4 regions of the Kluyvera sp. 1366 genome follow, and region 4 is predicted to be linked to each of the others. Evidence: predicted binding sites of a transcription regulator. Region 4 holds the regulator's gene; each other region holds the start of a gene.
The links. The regulator CRP, encoded in region 4, controls carbon source genes, mostly activating them, when cyclic AMP is high. The targets are predictions, from matches to a motif close to ATGTGANNNNNNTCACAT.
Positions count from the first base shown of each region.

Region 1: focA (formate transporter FocA) is a predicted target of CRP. The motif match lies at 2,860-2,877, and genes of this name have one in related genera.
Region 2: rbsD (D-ribose pyranase) is a predicted target of CRP. The motif match lies at 2,250-2,267, and genes of this name have one in related genera.
Region 3: pth (aminoacyl-tRNA hydrolase) is a predicted target of CRP. The motif match lies at 3,453-3,470, and genes of this name have one in related genera.

Region 1 is NZ_JBTRDW010000006.1:414,811-419,642, reverse strand. Features, by position in the region: gene pflB (formate C-acetyltransferase) at 1-1,873, opposite strand, end outside; gene focA (formate transporter FocA) at 1,943-2,803, opposite strand; gene ycaO (30S ribosomal protein S12 methylthiotransferase accessory factor YcaO) at 3,160-4,832, opposite strand, start outside.
Region 2 is NZ_JBTRDW010000008.1:271,568-276,399, forward strand. Features, by position in the region: gene qseC (quorum sensing histidine kinase QseC) at 1-941, opposite strand, end outside; gene qseB (quorum sensing response regulator transcription factor QseB) at 938-1,600, opposite strand; gene ACVLVH_RS19135 (YgiW/YdeI family stress tolerance OB fold protein) at 1,781-2,176, shown strand; gene rbsD (D-ribose pyranase) at 2,349-2,768, shown strand; gene rbsA (ribose ABC transporter ATP-binding protein RbsA) at 2,776-4,284, shown strand; gene rbsC (ribose ABC transporter permease) at 4,281-4,832, shown strand, end outside.
Region 3 is NZ_JBTRDW010000002.1:528,803-533,634, reverse strand. Features, by position in the region: gene ACVLVH_RS05990 (sugar phosphate isomerase/epimerase family protein) at 1-135, shown strand, start outside; gene ACVLVH_RS05985 (MFS transporter) at 199-1,434, shown strand; gene ychF (redox-regulated ATPase YchF) at 1,503-2,594, opposite strand; gene pth (aminoacyl-tRNA hydrolase) at 2,706-3,293, opposite strand; gene ychH (stress-induced protein YchH) at 3,551-3,826, shown strand; gene ACVLVH_RS05965 (GGDEF domain-containing protein) at 3,823-4,832, opposite strand, start outside.
Region 4 is NZ_JBTRDW010000010.1:45,158-49,989, reverse strand. Features, by position in the region: gene argD (bifunctional acetylornithine/succinyldiaminopimelate transaminase) at 1-76, shown strand, start outside; gene ACVLVH_RS20560 (YccS/YhfK family putative transporter) at 73-2,151, opposite strand; gene crp (cAMP-activated global transcriptional regulator CRP) at 2,210-2,842, opposite strand; gene ACVLVH_RS20550 (OsmC family protein) at 3,148-3,552, shown strand; gene ACVLVH_RS20545 (phosphoribulokinase) at 3,614-4,483, opposite strand; gene ACVLVH_RS20540 (YheU family protein) at 4,545-4,763, opposite strand; gene ACVLVH_RS20535 (hydrolase) at 4,766-4,832, opposite strand, start outside.

The sequences.
Region 1 (4,832 bases), on a different contig from region 4:
GACGTCCGTCTGGCGTATTACCGGTTTTCTTACCGTAAACCACGTTAGAAGTGATGGTCAGCACTGACTGAGTTGGCACCGCGTTACGGTAGGTTTGCAGTTTCTGAATTTTCTTCATGAAACGTTCAACCAAATCGCACGCCATGTCATCAACGCGAGAGTCGTTATTACCAAATTGCGGATATTCGCCTTCAATTTCAAAGTCTACCGCTAAACCATCTTCATCACGGATGGTTTTCACTTTGGCGTATTTGATGGCAGAAAGTGAGTCAGCCGCAACAGACAGACCCGCGATACCACAGGCCATGGTGCGATAAACGTCACGATCGTGAAGCGCCATCAGTGAAGCTTCGTAGCTGTACTTATCGTGCATGTAGTGAATGATATTCAGGGAGGTGACGTACTGCTTAGCCAGCCAATCCATGAAGTGATCCAGGCGCTCCATCACGGTGTCGTAATCAAGAATCTCGTCAGTGATTGGTGCTTCTTTCGGACCCACCTGCATTTTCAGTTTTTCGTCAACGCCACCGTTGATTGCGTACAGCAGGGTTTTTGCCAGGTTGGCACGCGCACCGAAGAACTGCATCTGCTTACCGACAATCATTGGGCTAACGCAGCAGGCGATAGCATAGTCATCGTTGTCGAAGTCAGGACGCATCAGGTCATCATTCTCATACTGCAATGAGGATGTATCGATAGACACTTTTGCGGCGTATTTCTTAAAGTTAACCGGCAGTTTTTCTGACCACAGGATGGTCATATTTGGCTCCGGAGATGGCCCCATGGTGTAAAGCGTATTCAGGAAACGGAAGGTGCTTTTAGTCACCAGAGTACGGCCATCGACGCCCATACCCGCCAGTGATTCTGTTGCCCAGATTGGGTCACCAGAGAACAGCTCATCGTATTCAGGTGTACGCAGGAAGCGCACCATACGCAGTTTCATCACCAGATGGTCAATCAGTTCCTGTGCTTCTTCTTCAGTCAGTTTTCCGGCCTGAATATCGCGCTCGATATACACATCAAGGAAGGTGGATACGCGACCAAAGGACATTGCCGCACCGTTCTGAGATTTCACCGCCGCGAGATAGCCATAGTAAGTCCACTGAACGGCTTCTTGAGCATTGGTAGCGGGCAGCGAGATATCTGAACCATACTTCGCAGCCATCTCTTTGATCTGACCCAGTGCGCGGTGCTGTTCAGAGATCTCTTCACGCAGGCGAATGGTGGCTTCGAGGTCAACGCCATTCTCCATATCGCTCTGCAGAGAATTGAACTGCGCAACTTTGTCTTTCATCAGAAAATCGATGCCGTACAGCGCAACGCGGCGATAGTCACCGATGATACGACCGCGGCCATAGGCATCCGGTAAACCCGTCAACACGCCTGATTTACGGCAGCGCATGATGTCAGGGGTGTAAACATCGAACACGCCCTGGTTATGGGTTTTGCGGTAATCAGTGAAGACTTTTTTCAGCGCGGGATCAAGTTCGCGGCCATAAACCTTGCAAGAACCCTCAACCATTTTGATGCCGCCAAACGGGATGATGGCACGTTTCAAAGGTGCTTCAGTTTGCAGGCCAACGATTTTTTCCAGCGATTTGCTGATGTAGCCGGCATCATGAGAGGTGATGGTTGAAGCCAGATCGGTGTCAAAATCTACCGGCGCGTGGGTGCGGTTCTCGATTTTGATGCCTTCAAGTACACTGTCCCACAGCTTAGTTGTGGCCGGCGTCGCGCCAGCGAGGAAGGATTCGTCGCCTTCATACGGTGTGTAGTTTTTCTGGATAAAGTCACGGACGTTGACGCTGTTCTGCCATTCGCCGGCGCTAAATCCTTCCCAGGCTGACGCCATTTTTTCATTCAGTTCGGACATGATATACCTGCCTTATTTAGGGAGACTTTGACGTATGGCGCGCTGACTCAGCACGCCCGTACCAATTCATCAATGCACCGGCTCATCGCCACGCAGATAGATTACCCAGTAGGTCAAACCGACTAATAATCCGCCGCCAATAATGTTGCCGATGGTCACGGGAATCAGGTTGTTAACAATAAAGTCACTAACGCTTAGTGATGGGAACTGTGCTGCGCTTGCACCAGCCATTTGCCAGAATTCCGGGCTGGAAAAATCACGGATAACGATGGCCATCGGGATAAGGAACATGTTGGCAATACTATGTTCAAAACCGCAGGCAACAAACATCGCCACCGGTAGGATCATCGCAAACATTTTGTCCATCAGACTGCGGCCGGAATAACTCATCCACACCGCCAGGCAAACCATCAGGTTGGCGAGCGTGCCGAGACTCACTGCTTCAATAAAGGTGTGATGCATTTTATGGTCAGCGGTTTGCAGGACATTCAAACCCCAGGCACCATTCGCCACCATGTGTTCACCGGCTAACCAGATCAGAGCGACAAAGAACAGCGCACCAAACAGGTTACCGATATAGACCGTCAACCAGTGTCGACCGAGTTGCAGCCAGGTGAGACGGCCGCTGGCTTTTGCCACCACGATCAAAACAGTTGAGGTGAACAGGTCAGCACCGCACACCACGACTAACATTAAACCGAGCGAGAAACAGATACCGCCGATCAGTTTTGCTATGCCGTAGGGCATTGCTCCACTTCCGGTGGTCGCAGTGATATAGAAGACAAATGCGATTGAGATAAATACGCCAGCAGTGATGGCAAGGAAGAAGGTGGTTAAAGGACGTTTAGTAGCTTTATATATGCCGGCTTCTTCTGCAACTTTCGCCATTGCCGCCGGTAATAATGAATTAAAAGGGTTGTCAGCTTTCACACTAACGCTCTCCAAAAATTGCCTGTAAAGATATTAACAAAGGAGTATAGGTCAGAAATTGATGTGGATCATATTTGACCGGAAGGTCGCTGATAAGCGAAGCGTAAATGCGGCTGAGTGCTGCTTAACTTATTGAATTTATTGTAATAAATAATTTTTAATTTATGCAAAATAAGTTGAAGGTGGCTGCGGCAAGACTAGATTTTGTTAAATATCATTAACGATTAAAGCTGAATTGTTATTTAATAATGCACTTAAATCTCTTTGTATGATCAATATAAAAAAATGGCACTGATTTTTTTCAGTGCCATTGACCAATACCCTAATTTCAATAAATGGAAATTTAAGCGTTAAGACTATTTTTGTGACCAATAACGACGTTTAGCTGTCTGCAGCTTTTCATAGGCAGCGAGTAATGATTGATGCGCAGGGAAAGCTTTCAGATCCAGATCGACCGCTTGCAATCCATAGAAGGGCGCTTCGCCACTGATTGCCGCTGAAGCAGCCTCAACAGCAGCCTGGCCGTACATACGAATAAAGGCGCGATGATATTGTAGCGGATCGCGTTCCTCTTCCATTGCCAGCAGCAGCAAGGTTTGCAGACAGCGGTAGTAGTTTGCGCGCTCTTCACTAAAGATGGACTGATTAAACTCCATCGTCCATTCAGTCCAGATCAGAGCCTGATCCAGGTCGCCGCCGGCCAGCGCCAGCAGGGCTTTCAGCTCGCCAATACGTAGCGTGTACCAGCCATTATCTTTGCCTGATGCCAGACCCAGCAGCTCGCGCACGCGAGTAAAGTCATCATGACCTTCCTCATCCAGTTGCACAATCAGCTCGAGATAGGCTTCGGGTTCCCATTGGCTGTCTGGCAGCGCCAGCAGGGTTTTGCGCAGTGGTGCGCCCATGCTGTTATTTGCCAGCAGCAGATCTTCTGCTGGATAAATATCAGACATGCCCGGCACGATAATGCGGCAAGCGTAAACACTCAGATGTTCATAGTCAGCGATATAGACTTCTTTATCTTCCGCACGGAAGATCGCCATTAGCGTATCAAACTCTTCATGAGTGGTACCCGCAAAGCTCCAGTCGACGAAAGGATAATCGGCATCGTCTTTAAACATATCCCATGAAATCAGACCGCTTGAATCGATGAAATGCGTTTCCAGGTTAGCGTGTTCCGCTACCTCTTCATCATCGAACGTTGGCGGTGTGAACACGTCGAGATCTTTCAGACCACGGCCCTGCAGCAGTTCAGTAACGGTTCGCTCAAGTGCGACGCCAAAGTCCGGATGTGCGCCAAACGAAGCGAAGCAGGTACCATTTGCTGGATTGAACAGCACAACGCAGATAACCGGGTATTTGCCGCCGAGTGACGCATCGTATGAGAAGATTGGGAAACCTTCTGCTTCCAGACGTTCAATTGCTTCAATTACGCCAGGATAACGCTGCATCACTTCTGCTGGAATTTCTGGCAGGCTGATGGATTCGGCGATGATGCGATTCTTAATATGACGCTCAAACACTTCAGAAAGACCCTGTACACGCGCTTCGTTCGCGGTGTTACCGGCAGACATACCATTCGAAACATACAGATTACCGATGATGTTCATCGGGATATACACTGTTTGCTGGTCAGATTGACGGGTAAATGGCAGGCCACAAATTCCACGCTCGTCATTGCCGGATTGCAGATCAATCAGCTCAGAAGCACCCAGGCTCTCATCAGGATCATAGAACTTGCGCAGGCGCGCATCCAAAATGCCTTCTGGCAGGCTGTCGTCCTCGGTGAGCGGGAACCATTTTTCATTCGGATAGTGAACAAAATCGCCATTAGCGATGGATTCACCCAACCAGAAATCGGCGAAGAAATAGTTAGTAGAGAGGCGCTCAAAATATTCGCCCAGCGCTGAAGCCAGAGCGGCTTTTTTGCTAGCACCTTTGCCATTTGTAAAGCACAGCGGGCAGTCGCGATCGCGAATGTGTACTGACCAGACGTGTGGCACCGGATTCAGCCAGGAAGCTTCTTCAA
Region 2 (4,832 bases), on a different contig from region 4:
TTTTGCAGCAGCGGCGCCAGCGCCACCGGTTGAAACTCGCTGCGCAGATCGTCGGCTTCCACGCGTGACAGCGTTAAGAGCTGATCCACCAGACGCGTGGCACGCACGATGCCGCTATCCAGTTGCTGAATGGCGCGTTTGCGCATCGCCTCATCATCATCAGCCAGTTGAATCACTTCACTCTGCACGCGCAGCGCCGCCAGCGGGCTGCGCAGTTCATGGGCGGCATCGGAGGTAAAGCGACGTTCGCGCTGCACCAGATGCGCCATACGACTGAACAAACCGTTAAGTGCCACCACCAGCGGCTTCACCTCTTTAGGCAAGCGCGTGTCCGGCAATGGCGTGGCATCATCCGGCGCACGCTGATGCAGGGAAAGCGTGAGGCGTTTCAACGGGCGCAGCTCGAACCACACCAGCGCCAGTAGCAGCAGCAACATAAAGGGCATGGCAATCAGCCACGGCAGCAGGCTGCTGAGCGCCAGATCGCGCGTCATATCTTCGCGGTATTCCCACTCTTGCCCGACCACCACGCGATAGCGCTTATCCTCGGAGGTGAGCCACACCAGGCGCCAGCTGTCTTTATCGCCGCGCAGTCGTCCATCAACAAAGCCATCGCGCTGATGATCGAATTGCAGATCGCGGCCATTTTCGCCGTCGTTCAACAGCGGCTGGCCTTCCGCGCTGAAAATGGCAAATGCCAGCGCATCATCATCCTGATCGCCGCGGTGATGGCGCAGGATCGCTTTGGTTTTCGGCAGCGTCACGTCCTGCAGCGAGGTGGGATCGAGCGCTATCAGCCGTTTGGCGAACAGCATTTGCTGAGTATCAAACAGCTCGTTCACCGTATCGCGGGTTTGATGCCAGGCGCTGAGGCCGGCCAGGCCGCCGCACACTATAATCAGCAGCACAAAGCCGATGGCGAGGCGCAGAAACAGACTCATTCCGCCGCTCCCAGCGTATAACCGACGCCGTGCACGGTACGAATAAACTGGCTGCCGAGTTTCTTGCGCAGATGATGAATGTGCACTTCCACCGCATTGCTGGAGACATCTTCATCCCAGCTGTAGAGCTTCTCCTCCAGCTGACTGCGCGTCAGCACGCGGCCAGGATTACGCAGAAACAGTTCCAGCAGCGCCAGTTCACGGCTTTTCAGGCTAACGGGTTCGCCATCGCACAGCACGCTGTGGCTGCCGGGCGCCATTACCACGTTGCCGTGTTTCAGTTCCGGCTGCAGTTGCCCATGACGGCGACGGATCAACGCCTGCAAGCGTGCCGCCACTTCTGTTAATGCAAACGGCTTGCACAGGTAATCGTCGGCGCCGAGTTGCAATCCCTGTACGCGCTGATCGAGCGCATCGCGCGCGGTGAGAATCAGCACCGGCACATCGTGTCCTTGCTGGCGCCACTGACGCAGGATATCCAGACCATCGCGTTCGGGCAGCGACAGATCCAGCACCACTGCGTCCCAGGGCGCGGCGGTCAACGCCTGAAATCCGGCTTCGCCGGAGACAAACCAATCCACGCTGAAACCGAGCTTGGTCAACCCGACTTTCAAACCGTCGCCAATCAGCGTGTCATCTTCAATCAGTAAAATGCGCATCAACCCTCCTTCTATTAAGCGGAGTTATACGAAGCACAATTGCTCTTGTACAGCGAAAATCCCGGCAAATAGACTATTTTTCATGAATATTAGCCAAACGGATTCTCTTAAGATCCTGTTAAGAACCTTATGGTGAAATAGCTCCCGTAAACCGACACATTCATGGAAAAGAGGTGAATTATGAAAAAGTCTGCAGCTCTGTTAGCGATTGTCGCCCTGGCCGCCACGCCGGTTCTTGCCGCTCAGCAAGGTGGCTTTGTTGATCCCAATGCGCCATCCGCGCAGGTGAAGTCCGGTGGGTTCAAAGCCGACAACACCAGCGTTGTCACGGTAAAACAGGCCGAAGAGATGAAAGACGATAGCTGGATTACCGTGCGCGGTACGCTTGAGAAGCAAATCGGTGATGAGGATTATCAGTTCCGTGATGCCACCGGCACCATGAAAGTTGAAATCGATCATAAACGCTGGAACGGTTTGACCATCACGCCGAAGGATCAGGTAGAACTGACCGGCGAACTGGATAAAGATTTCAACTCCATCGAACTGGACGTGAAACAGGTACGTAAACTGCCGTAATCCCATCTTCGGGGCCGCAGCAGCGGCTCCAAAATCCCACCAAACTCAAATGCTCTCTGGCACAAGCGAAACGTTTCGATGGCGATCACATTTCCGTGATGCCGTCATTGAGTTGCCGTGCGCATTTTATACACTCCCGATCAGCGAAACGTTTCGCTGTGGAGTGGAATAAATGAAAAAAGGTCGCTTGTTAAACGCTGAAGTCTCACATGTGATTGCTCGCCTGGGGCACACCGATACGCTGACGATTGCAGATGCAGGCTTGCCGATTCCGGCCGGTCCACAGCGCATCGATCTGGCGTTAACGCCGGGTACGCCCGAATTTCTACAGGTAGTTGACGTTGTCACGCAGGAGATGCAGGTCGAAAGCGCCCTGATGGCGGAGGAGATTAAGCAGCACAATCCGCAGCTCCACAGCGCACTGCTCGCCGTGCTCGAAGCCTTGCAACAGCACCAGGGGAATGTCATCACCATCCGTTACACCAGCCATGAACAATTCAAACAACATACGCAGCGTAGTCAGGCGGTCATTCGCAGCGGAGAGTGTTCTCCGTATGCGAATGTCATCCTGAGCGCCGGCGTGACCTTCTGAGGCCGCTATGCAACCGTTATTGCAACTCAAAGGAATTGAAAAGTCGTTTCCTGGCGTGAAGGCGTTGAATGGCGCATCGCTGGCCGTTTATCCGGGACGCGTGATGGCGCTGGTGGGTGAAAACGGCGCGGGCAAATCCACCATGATGAAAGTGCTGACCGGCATTTACAGCATGGATGCCGGTTCCCTGCAGTGGCTGGGTAAGGATGTGGCGTTCTCTGGCCCGAAAGCGTCGCAGGAAGCAGGCATTGGCATTATCCATCAGGAACTGAACCTGATTCCGCAACTGACTGTTGCCGAGAATATCTTCCTTGGCCGCGAATGTGTTAACCGCTTTGGCCGCATCGAATGGAAAAAGATGTATGCCGAAGCGGATGCGCTATTAAAGCGCCTCAATCTGCGTTTCGACAGCCACAAGCTGGTGGGCGATTTGTCGATTGGCGATCAGCAGATGGTCGAGATCGCCAAGGTGCTCAGCTTCGAGTCGAAAGTCATCATTATGGATGAACCGACCGATGCGCTGACTGATACCGAAACGCTGTCGCTGTTCCGCGTCATCAATGAACTGAAAGCGCAAGGCTGCGGCATCGTCTATATCTCGCACCGCATGAAAGAGATCTTCGAGATTTGCGATGACGTCACCGTGTTCCGCGATGGGCAGTTTATTGCCGAACGCGCGGTGTGCGATCTCAGCGAAGAGAGCCTGATCGAGATGATGGTCGGCCGCAAGCTGGAAGATCAATATCCGCGTATCGATCAACAGCCGGGCGAGATCCGCTTAAAAGTGGAAAATCTCAGCGGTCCGGGCGTTGATAACGTCAGCTTTACGCTGCGCAAAGGGGAAATCCTTGGCGTGTCGGGTCTGATGGGCGCAGGACGTACTGAACTGATGAAAGTGCTGTACGGCGCGCTGCCGCGCAGCAAAGGCAAAGTGACGCTGAACGGCCGCGAGATCGTGACCCGCTCTCCGCAGGATGGCCTCGCCAGCGGCATTGTGTATATCTCGGAAGACCGCAAGCGCGATGGTCTGGTGCTCGGCATGTCGGTGAAAGAGAACATGTCGTTGACCGCGCTGCGCTATTTCAGCACTGGCGCGGGCAACCTGCGCCACAGCGACGAGCAGCTGGCGGTGGGCGATTTTATCCGCCTGTTCAACGTTAAAACCCCGTCAATGGAGCAGCCGATTGGTCTGCTATCTGGCGGTAATCAGCAAAAAGTGGCGATTGCGCGTGGCCTGATGACGCGCCCCGATGTGCTGATTCTTGATGAGCCGACACGCGGCGTCGATGTCGGGGCAAAAAAAGAAATTTATCAGTTAATTAACCAGTTTAAAGCCGAAGGGCTGAGCATCATTTTGGTGTCGTCGGAAATGCCGGAAGTGCTGGGCATGAGCGATCGCATCGTGGTGATGCATGAAGGCCATCTGAGTGGCGAATTTTCCCGTGAGCAAGCTACCCAGGAATCCCTGATGGCGGCGGCAGTCGGTAAGCAACACAGCGAGGAGTTAGTTGTATGAGCACCCAAACCTTACCCGCCAGCCGTCGTTGGTTTAGCAAAGCCTGGCTGCTGGAGCAGAAATCACTGATTGCATTGATCGTGCTGATTGCCGTGGTTGCCAGCCAGAGTCCGAACTTCTTCACGCTGGCCAACATGTTCAACATTCTGCAGCAGACGTCGGTCAACGCCATTATGGCGGTCGGCATGACGCTGGTGATTCTGACCTCGGGCATTGATCTATCGGTGGGATCGCTGCTGGCGCTGACCGGCGCGGTGGCGGCATCGATTGTCGGATTGGAGGTGAATGCGCTGGTGGCCGTTGCGGCTTCGCTGGCGCTGGGGGCGGCGATTGGCGGTATTACCGGCGTGATTGTGGCGCGCGGCAAGGTGCAGGCTTTCATCGCCACGCTGGTGATGATGTTGCTGCTGCGCGGCGTCACCATGGTTTACACCAACGGCAGCCCAATCAATACCGGTTTTAACGATAACGCCGATCTGTTCGGCTGGTTCGGTATCGGTCGCCCGTTGGGCATTCCAACGCCGGTGTGGCTGATGGTCGCGGTGTTC
Region 3 (4,832 bases), on a different contig from region 4:
GCGCAAAACATTCGCATGTATAAAGCGCTCTCCAGCTTTATCGACCGCCTGAGCATTGATGAGATCGATCAGCTGATTAAAAGCCAGGATGCGCTGAAAGTGCAGGGCATGCTGATGAAAATCATCGCTGAATAAAAACAAAATCAAAACTTACCTCTATTAACTACCACCAGTCAGTGTCTGACACTGGGGGAAACTATGTTCGACAAAATAGGTTTGCCTAAAAACTTGCTTTGGGGCTATATCGGCCTCGCGATATTCATGATCGGCGATGGCGTAGAACAAGCGTGGATTGCCATCTGGCTGGTGGATAAAGGGCTGTCTGTCGCGCAAGCCTCTTATCTGATCACCGCATACGGTGTCACCGTGACGCTGGCGGCCTGGGTGACCGGCGTACTGGTGCAAACCCTTGGCCCGCGCAAAGTGATGCTGTATGGGTTGATCACCTTTGTTATCGGCAGTATCGGGTTTATCGGTGTTGGCCTCAAGACCATGCACATGGCCTGGATGCTGCCGTTTTATGCCATTCGCGGCATCGGTTATCCGCTGTTTGCCTACTCGTTTCTCATCTGGATTAACTACAGCACGCCGGTGGAGCGCCGTTCTACCGCGGTGGGTTGGTTCTGGTTTACCTTCTCGCTGGGTTTGAGCGTCATCGGTCCGTTCTTCTCATCGCTGGCATTGCCGGTGATGGGCGAAATTCATGTGCTGTGGGTCGGCATGGTATTTGTGGTCGTCGGCTCCGTGTTAGGCATTTGGGTGAACCGCGACGTGGTACCGGCATCTGAAATTCATCCTTTCAGCGCGGCGGAGTTAATTAAAGGCATCACCATTTTGCAGCGTCCGGTGATTGCGATGGGATTGGTGGTGAAATCGGTCAACGGCATCGCCCAATATGGTCTGGCGACCTTCCTGCCGCTCTATCTGATCAGTTTCGGCTACAGTAAAACCGAATGGTTGCATATGTGGTCGGCGGTGTTCCTGGTGGCGATTTTCGCCAACTTGTTCTTTGGCTTCTTCGGCGATAAGTTTGGCTGGCGAACCACCATCATGTGGGTTGGTGGCTTTGGCTATGCCGCGGTGCTGATTTTGGTCTGGGCCGTGCCGCAGCTGCTGGGTCACAACTTCTATGTGATGGCATTGGTGCTGTGCCTGTGCGGTATTACCATGGCCGGTTATGTGCCGCTGTCGGCGCTGTTCCCGTTGCTGGCCCCGGACAGCAAGGGCGCGGCCATGTCGGTGCTGAATCTGGGCGCAGGTCTCGGCGCCTTTATCGCACCTGCCATCACTGCGCTGTTCTACTCATCGCTGGGCGCGGGCGGGGTGCTGGGTATTTATGCCGGGCTTTATGTTCTGAGCGGCGTATTGACGCCATTCCTGAAAACGCCTGAAGAGCTGGATGCGCGGGTGGCGATGACGGACAAAGCGGCCTGAAAGACGTGAGATTTTGGTTATAAAAAAAGCCCAGTTAAGAAACTGGGCTTTTTATTGCGGTTAAGAGATTAGACGTTGAACAAGAAGTTCATCACGTCGCCATCTTTAACGATGTACTCTTTACCTTCTGAGCGCATTTTACCGGCTTCTTTCGCGCCTTGTTCGCCTTTGAAGGCAACGAAATCTTCAAACGCGATGGTCTGAGCGCGGATAAAGCCTTTCTCGAAGTCGGTATGGATTTTACCCGCCGCCTGTGGCGCTGTGGCGCCAACAGGAATGGTCCATGCACGCACTTCTTTCACGCCTGCGGTGAAGTAGGTTTGCAGGTTGAGCAGCGCATAACCGGCGCGGATCACGCGGTTCAGGCCCGGCTCTTCCAGACCCAGTTCAGCCATGAACTCGTCGCGTTCGTCATCTTCCAGCTCAGCGATATCAGACTCAACGGCAGCACACACTGGCACCACCACCGAACCTTCGGCTTCGGCAATCGCACGCACCTGATCGAGGTACGGATTGTTTTCGAAACCGTCTTCGTTGACATTAGCGATGTACATGGTTGGCTTCAGCGTCAGGAAGCTGAGGTAGCGGATTGCCGCTTTCTCGTCAGCATCCAGATTCAGTGCGCGCAGCATGCCCGCTTCTGACAGGTGCGGCAGGCACTTCTCCAGCGCAGCCAGTTCTGCTTTAGCATCTTTGTCGCCGCCTTTGGCTTTCTTCTGGCAACGCTGAATCGCACGTTCGCAGGTGTCGAGATCCGACAGCGCCAGCTCGGTGTTGATCACGTCAATATCTTCCGCCGGGTTAACTTTACCCGCAACGTGGATGATGTTGTCGTTTTCAAAGCAGCGCACCACGTGACCGATGGCTTCGGTTTCACGGATGTTAGTCAGGAACTGGTTGCCCAGGCCTTCACCTTTGGACGCGCCTTTCACCAGACCGGCGATATCGACGAATTCCATGGTGGTGGGCACGACGCGCTGTGGCTTAACAATCTCGCTCAGCTGATCGAGGCGCAGATCGGGCATTGGCACCACACCGGTGTTTGGCTCGATGGTGCAGAACGGAAAGTTGGCTGCTTCGATACCCGCTTTAGTTAGCGCGTTGAACAGGGTGGATTTACCGACGTTCGGCAGGCCCACAATACCGCATTTAAATCCCATGGTCTGATTACCTTTCTCACTGAGTGCGCAGCGCTATTGGATAGCGCCGACAGATTCAAAAAATTTCGCGCATTATACACAGAATTGCCTTCTGCGGCGCGGGAATTGGCCTTAGCCCGCCTTGAACGCGTGCAGGCGGTTCATCGCCTTAATCTTGTCTTCTTTCAGCCACAGTTCGGTGCAGCGCACCGCTTCGTCTACGGCATCATCAATCAGCTTTTGTTCGCTGGCTGGCGGCTTACCCAGCACGAAACCGGTCACTTTATTGCGGTCGCCAGGATGACCAATACCCACGCGTAAACGGTGAAAATTATTGTTGTTGCCCAGCTTGCTGATGATGTCTTTCAGGCCGTTATGGCCGCCGTGGCCGCCACCTTGCTTGAATTTCGCCACGCCCGGCGGTAAATCCAGCTCATCGTGCGCTACCAAAATCTCTTCTGGCGCAATGCGATAAAAAGTCGCCATCGCCGCCACCGCTTTGCCGCTGAGATTCATAAAAGTGGTGGGCACCAGCAGGCGCACATCTTCTCCCGCCAGCGACAGGCGCGCGGTGTAGCCATAAAACTTTGGCTCGTCTTTTAACGACTGATTGTTGCGGCTCGCCAGTAAATCGACATACCAGGCGCCAGCGTTATGGCGGGTTGCGGCGTATTCAGCGCCGGGATTGGCCAGCCCCACAATCAGTTTAATGCTGCTCACGATGTTTATCCTGTCTTGCTGCGGAAAGGGCGATAGTTTACTGCCTGGCGGCACGGATGACAAAGGCCATGCGCCATAGATAATGTCTCTACGTGACTAATCATTTTCTATCGAAATCAAGGCACTGGCGGTAAAGATTTGTCAAAGGTTGTGAAGGATATGTGATCCTGTACACAACTTAAGCGGCAGGTATTGCCTAAGCTTATGGCTAGTTAACCATACGTGCTGTTTTGCTTTTAAAAGGATGGAGGTGGATCATGAAACGTCAAAATTGCCGCTTTGTAGGTAACGGTTTGATGTGTTTGGGTTTACTGACGATGGTGTTAGGCGTCGGCTATTCCATTATTAACCAGCTTCCTTCACTCAACCTGCCGCAATTCCTCGCGCACGGTGCGATGTTCAGCATCTTCGTTGGCGCTTTACTGTGGCTGGTGGGCGCGCGCGTCAGCGGACGTGAGCGCGTGGAAGATCGTTATTACTGGTTACGTCATTACGGCGATAAGCGTTGCCGTCGCAATCACTCATCACATTAAGTGAGTACGGTTTGCTGCAGCGGCTGTAACTGCGCGAGATAACGTTCGATGCGGTTACGGCCGCTGGCTTTTGCACGGTACAATGCTTCATCGGCCAGCGCCAGCAACAGCGGGAAGGGTTCGCCAGGCTGCAGCGCGGTGGCATAACCGATGCTGACGGTATAACGCACGTCGTTGGGTTGCGACAGCTGTGTCGCTAAACGAATACGTTCACACACCCGCTGCGCCTGCTCGGCATCGCCGGGAATGATCGCCGCGAACTCCTCGCCACCCAAACGGGCAAAATGGCCACTCTCCGGCATCAACGCCTGCACCACCTGACAAAAATCGATTAATACTTGATCGCCTTGTTGATGGCCGAAACGGTCATTGATGCTTTTAAAATGGTCCAGATCGAACAGCACCGCGCTATAGACAAAGTGTTGTGACTGTCGCGCGCTGCGCAATATCATTTTATCGGCCTGCTCGAACAGCGCGCGGCGATTCCACACGCTGGTGAGCGGATCGTGCATTGATGCTAGCTTGTGGGCGATTTGCGTGCGTTCGTTGACCATCGCCAGAATGGTGAAACTCAGGCCAATAACAAACAGGATCGATTCAAGAATCACATACACCGAGAAGCTGGAACCGCCAATCGCACCGCGCACCGGCGTCGCCACCGCATCGTCCAGAAAGATACGCGCCACGTGAAACAGCAAATGGATCCATAGCAGGATTTGCGCCGGCCAAAAGGTGACGGTCAACGACGCGCGCACGCGCCACAGCAAGCGGATTAGCGCGCCGGTATAGATGATGCACAGCAGGCAAACCACCAGCACGCGCTTCGGCTGGCTGTGATAAAACGCGGGGAACAGGCACAAAATCGCCCACAACAAACCGCCGCCTAACCAGCTGAGGCCAATTGCTTTTCCGCAGAAGATGCGGAAGGCATTGAGCAGATTGCCATAAGCCAGCAACAGCATGACGTTGCCGACCGCGACCGGTAAAAAATGGAATCCCGCACTGC
Region 4 (4,832 bases):
GGTGATTGAACCGACCGATATCGCCGAAGGCATGACGCGTTTCGCCAGCGCGATTGAGAAGGTGCTGGCCGCTTAATCCGCTTTCGGACGTAACACCTTGAGCCAGCGGCCATGATGCGGTCGCTGGCTCCACGCCAGCGAAGAGATGGTGTGCATTACGCTGAGGTGCTGCAAGATCCGCTTCACATGCTGTTCGACAATCGTCACCGGCCCTTCATTAAGATTCTCCGGCGCTTCCAGAATATTGCTGTCGTTGCCCGGACCGTCATACGCCAGCCGCTGCTGACAACGCTGCAGCGCGATTTCACAGGATTGCAGATAACCTTCTGCCAGCTTCGATGTCAGCATGGTGTGCTCGCGCGCCAGAATCGTCATGGCATTAATATGCTCGACGATGAACTGACTGTGCGTAACCCACATGCGCATATCTTTCAGATATTGCAGGTTAAAGCCCGGCTCGCTCGATGCCTGGTTCAATGAGTTGAACAGCGCGTTGTGCGCCTGATTAACCTTTATGCGCTGATAAGCCAGTTTATCGGGCGACTGTTCCGGCCCCAGCAGCAGTTGCAGCGCCTCCTGATAGGCTTCCAGCGCATCATGCGCGTTCTTGCGCAGCAGCCCGCTTTGCCACTGCGGCCACAGCCAAATCATCCCGGCGAAGGCAATTAAACAGCCCATCAAGGTATCCATCATGCGCGGCAGCAGAAACTGTGCGCCGTTCAGCGACAGCAATTGCAGCGAATACACCGCCGTGACGGTAAAGCCAATCATCGACCAGCCATAATATTTCCGCGTGATCAGATAGCTCGCCAGCGTAATCCCCAGCATAAACAGCAGCGTGATCGATTCCGGCACCGCCAGCTGCAGCGACGCGGCGGCGATCAGCAATCCGGCGAAAGTACCCAGCGCACGGTGCTGAATACGCACGCGCGTGGCGTTGTAACCGTTCTGGCTGACGAACATGATGGTCATCAGAATCCAGTAAGGTTTGGGGATGTTAAAGAACAGCGCCAGCGAGCTGCCAAACATCAGCATCACAGCGAAGCGGGCTGCGGTGCGTAACGCGGTGGATTTGAATGACAGATAACTGCGCAGCGCCGGCAACAGCGGCAAACGGCGCTGGCGATCGGCCATCAGGTCACGCGTGTAGAGCGGCTTCTGCGTACGCAACACGCGGGCGATGCGACTGAAGTGATACAGGCAGAAGTTGCCGACCGGATTATCCGGATGCTGGCGTGCAATTTTCTCCAGCGCGCCGAGCTGTTTCTCCATGTGAAAACGGTCCGGCAGCTGATGGTAGAGAATCGCATCCGCCAGCACGCGCAGCCGCGCCGAGATAATCTTGGCGTTCCAGCGAATCACCGCTTCGGCGTGGCTCTCCTCAACCAGCTTCTGCACCTCTTCGGGCTGATGCAAACTCACGGAGATGTGTTCCTGTAAATCCAGCGCCACCTGGAAAGCGCGCGTCAGGCGTTTGTGGCTGTTATCGCGGCTCGCCGACAGCATATGCATTTGCTGATAACAGGTGGTAATGAGGTCGACCGCCTTTTGCTGGCGCGCCAGCAGCGGCGGCAGCGCTTTCTCCGGATCGGTCAGCTGCGTCAGTAAGGTGTATTTGGCATCGCAGTAATCCGCCAGCTCGCGGAACAGCAGGCTGAGCGATTCGCGCATCGGCTGCTCTTTCCACAGCCAGAACCAGAACCAGTTGAACAAGCCGTACCACAGCGTGCCGCCAATATAGAGCAGCGGCGGCACCCATATCGGCATGCGTCCCACTAAGCTGAGCGTAAAGATGGCGGCGATGAGTGTGGCGGGCAGCAGGCGCGCGTGCAGCGGGCCGATTTCGCCGGTTACGCCAATCAGCAGCGGCAGCGCCAGTAAAATCAGCGGCAGCGGTATCTGGTAAGCGGTGAGGATTTGCATCAGGAAACTGCCGGTGGCAAACAGCGAACCACCCACAATCAGGCGTTTGAAGAAGCGTTTGTGCGGCGTATCCAGTCCCGCCATGTTGCAGCAGGCGGGCACTAACGAGAACAGCAGACCTTTTTGCAGATCGCCAAACAGCCAACCGAGAGCCACAGGCAGGCACAGCACCAGCGTTTGCCGCAGCGCATAGTTAACTTCGGGATGATAGATGATTCGGCGCCACATCAGCTCATCGCAAATAGAAACGGCGCGATGTTGCCATCACGCCGTGGGTGAGAAGAAATTAGCGGGTGCCGTAAACGACGATGGTTTTACCGTGTGCGGAGATCAGGTTCTGATCTTCCAGCATTTTCAGGATACGACCCACGGTTTCGCGTGAGCAGCCCACGATCTGACCAATCTCCTGACGGGTGATTTTGATTTGCATCCCGTCTGGGTGAGTCATCGCATCTGGCTGTTTGGCCAGATTTAGCAGCGTTTGCGCAATACGTCCGGTGACATCGAGGAAGGCAAGGTTGCCCACTTTCTCAGATGTCACTTGCAGACGACGCGCCATTTGCGACGAAAGTCGCATTAAAATATCCGGGTTTACCTGAATCAGCTGACGGAATTTTTTGTATGAAATTTCAGCCACTTCGCAGGCAGACTTCGCACGCACCCAAGCACTGCGTTCCTGGCCTTCTTCGAAAAGACCGAGTTCGCCGATGAAATCCCCCTGATTGAGGTAGGAGAGAATCATCTCTTTGCCTTCTTCATCTTTAATCAGTACCGCTACGGAACCTTTTACGATGTAGTACAGCGTTTCCGCTTTCTCACCCTGATGGATGAGCGTGCTTTTGGATGGATATTTGTGAATATGGCAATGGGACAGGAACCATTCGAGTGTAGGGTCTGTTTGCGGTTTGCCGAGAACCATTCGCTATTATCCTCTGTTGTAATCGTGCCCAAAACACAGGGGGCATTTTTTCCCTGTCAGGCGGTTTAATCGTCGAGCGTTTCCAGTAAAGGAAAAATTATTCCGGGTGGACTCTTAAGCTACGCTTTTGATTCTTCCGGCCTTCGTCTGTGATGACGAAAATATTTTCAGCACTGTTTGTAGCACAGCTTTTGCGAGCTGTCTTGTGTTGTCTCGCTTCAGCAGAAGGGGGATTACTCTGGATTGCTGTTTGTCAGGTGAAAGCGTACTCTGGCGGCAAAACCGCCGCTTCAGGAGAAAGAATCATGCAGGCACGAGTGAAATGGGTGGAAGGTCTTACCTTTCTCGGAGAATCCTCATCCGGCCATCAGGTATTGATGGATGGTAATTCCGGTGATAAAGCGCCAAGTCCAATGGAAATGGTGCTGATGGCCGCGGGCGGCTGTAGTGCTATTGATGTGGTGTCGATCCTGCAAAAAGGGCGCAGCGATGTGGCCGATTGCGAAGTGAAGCTCACATCGGAACGCCGTGAAGAAGCGCCACGCATTTTTACCCACATCAACCTGCATTTTATCGTTAGCGGTAAAGCGTTGAGCGATAAGGCCGTTTCGCGTGCGGTTGATCTGTCAGCGGAAAAATATTGTTCGGTAGCGATCATGCTGGGTAAAGGCGTGGAAATTACCCACAGCTATGAAGTGATCGAGTTATAACTCGGATTGTAGCGGCGCAATTTATTGCGCAATAAATTGCGCCGCTACGGAATGACTTCGCTTATTCAATCCGCTTCCCTTCAATCAGTCGCTGTACCAGCGGCAGCATAATCAGCTCCATCGCCAATCCCATTTTGCCACCCGGCACCACCAGCGTATTGATGTGGGAAATAAACGATCCCTGAATCATCGCCAGCAGATAGGGGAACGCGATGCCTTCCAGACCACGGAAATGAATCACCACAAAGCTTTCGTCGAGCGACGGAATTTCGCGTGCGGCAAACGGGTTTGAGGTATCAACGGTCGGCACGCGCTGGAAGTTAATGTGGGTGCGCGAGAACTGTGGCGTGATGAAGTTAATGTAATCCTCCATTGACCGTACCACCGAATCCATCACCGCTTCGCGTGAATGGCCGCGCTCGCTGGTGTCACGCACCAGCTTCTGAATCCACTCAAGGTTAACAATCGGCACCACGCCAACCAGCAGATCGACATGCTCCGCCACATTTTGCTGCTGCGTGACCACACCGCCATGTAAGCCTTCATAGAACAGCACATCGGTGTTTTCCGGCAGCGGCTGCCACGGCGTAAAGGTGCCCGGCACCTGATTCCACGGCACGGCTTCATCGTAGGTATGCAGATATTTGCGCGATTCGCCAAGGCCGGTTTGGCCGTAATGTTTAAACGTCTGCTCCAGCAGGCCGAAGTCGTTGGCTTCCGGGCCGAAGTAGCTGATGTGGCGCCCGAGATCGCGCGCCTTGCGGATCGCCATGTCCATTTCCGGACGTGTGTAGCGATGGAAACTGTCGCCTTCGAGTTCCGCCGCATGCAAATTCAGCTGCTGGAAAATCTTACGGAAGGCGAGGCTGGTGGTGGTGGTTCCGGCGCCGCTGGAACCGGTGACGGCAATAATTGGATGCCTGGCTGACATAACAGAGCTCCCTGTGAAGTCCGGCGATGAGCATTGTTACCACGAATTGCCGCGGGGTGCATCAGCCGCGGAATTCACCCTTCGGCATAATATTGATCGATTCATGCAGTTCCGACCACACCAGCACCACGTCGCCGCGCTCCAGTTGGCGGCGTACGTCGGCGACTTTTTGCAGCAAACTGCGTTCCTGCTCGCCGTAATCAGTGCCTTCGCGTAACACGAAGGTTTCAATCAGGTTTTCCAGCGTGTCCGCTTCGAGTTCTTGCCAGGGAATAATCACAATTACACATCCAGATAGGTTGAGAGCCAGTCGGGCACGCGCTGTTCCAGCCACATTTTCGGTTTAAGA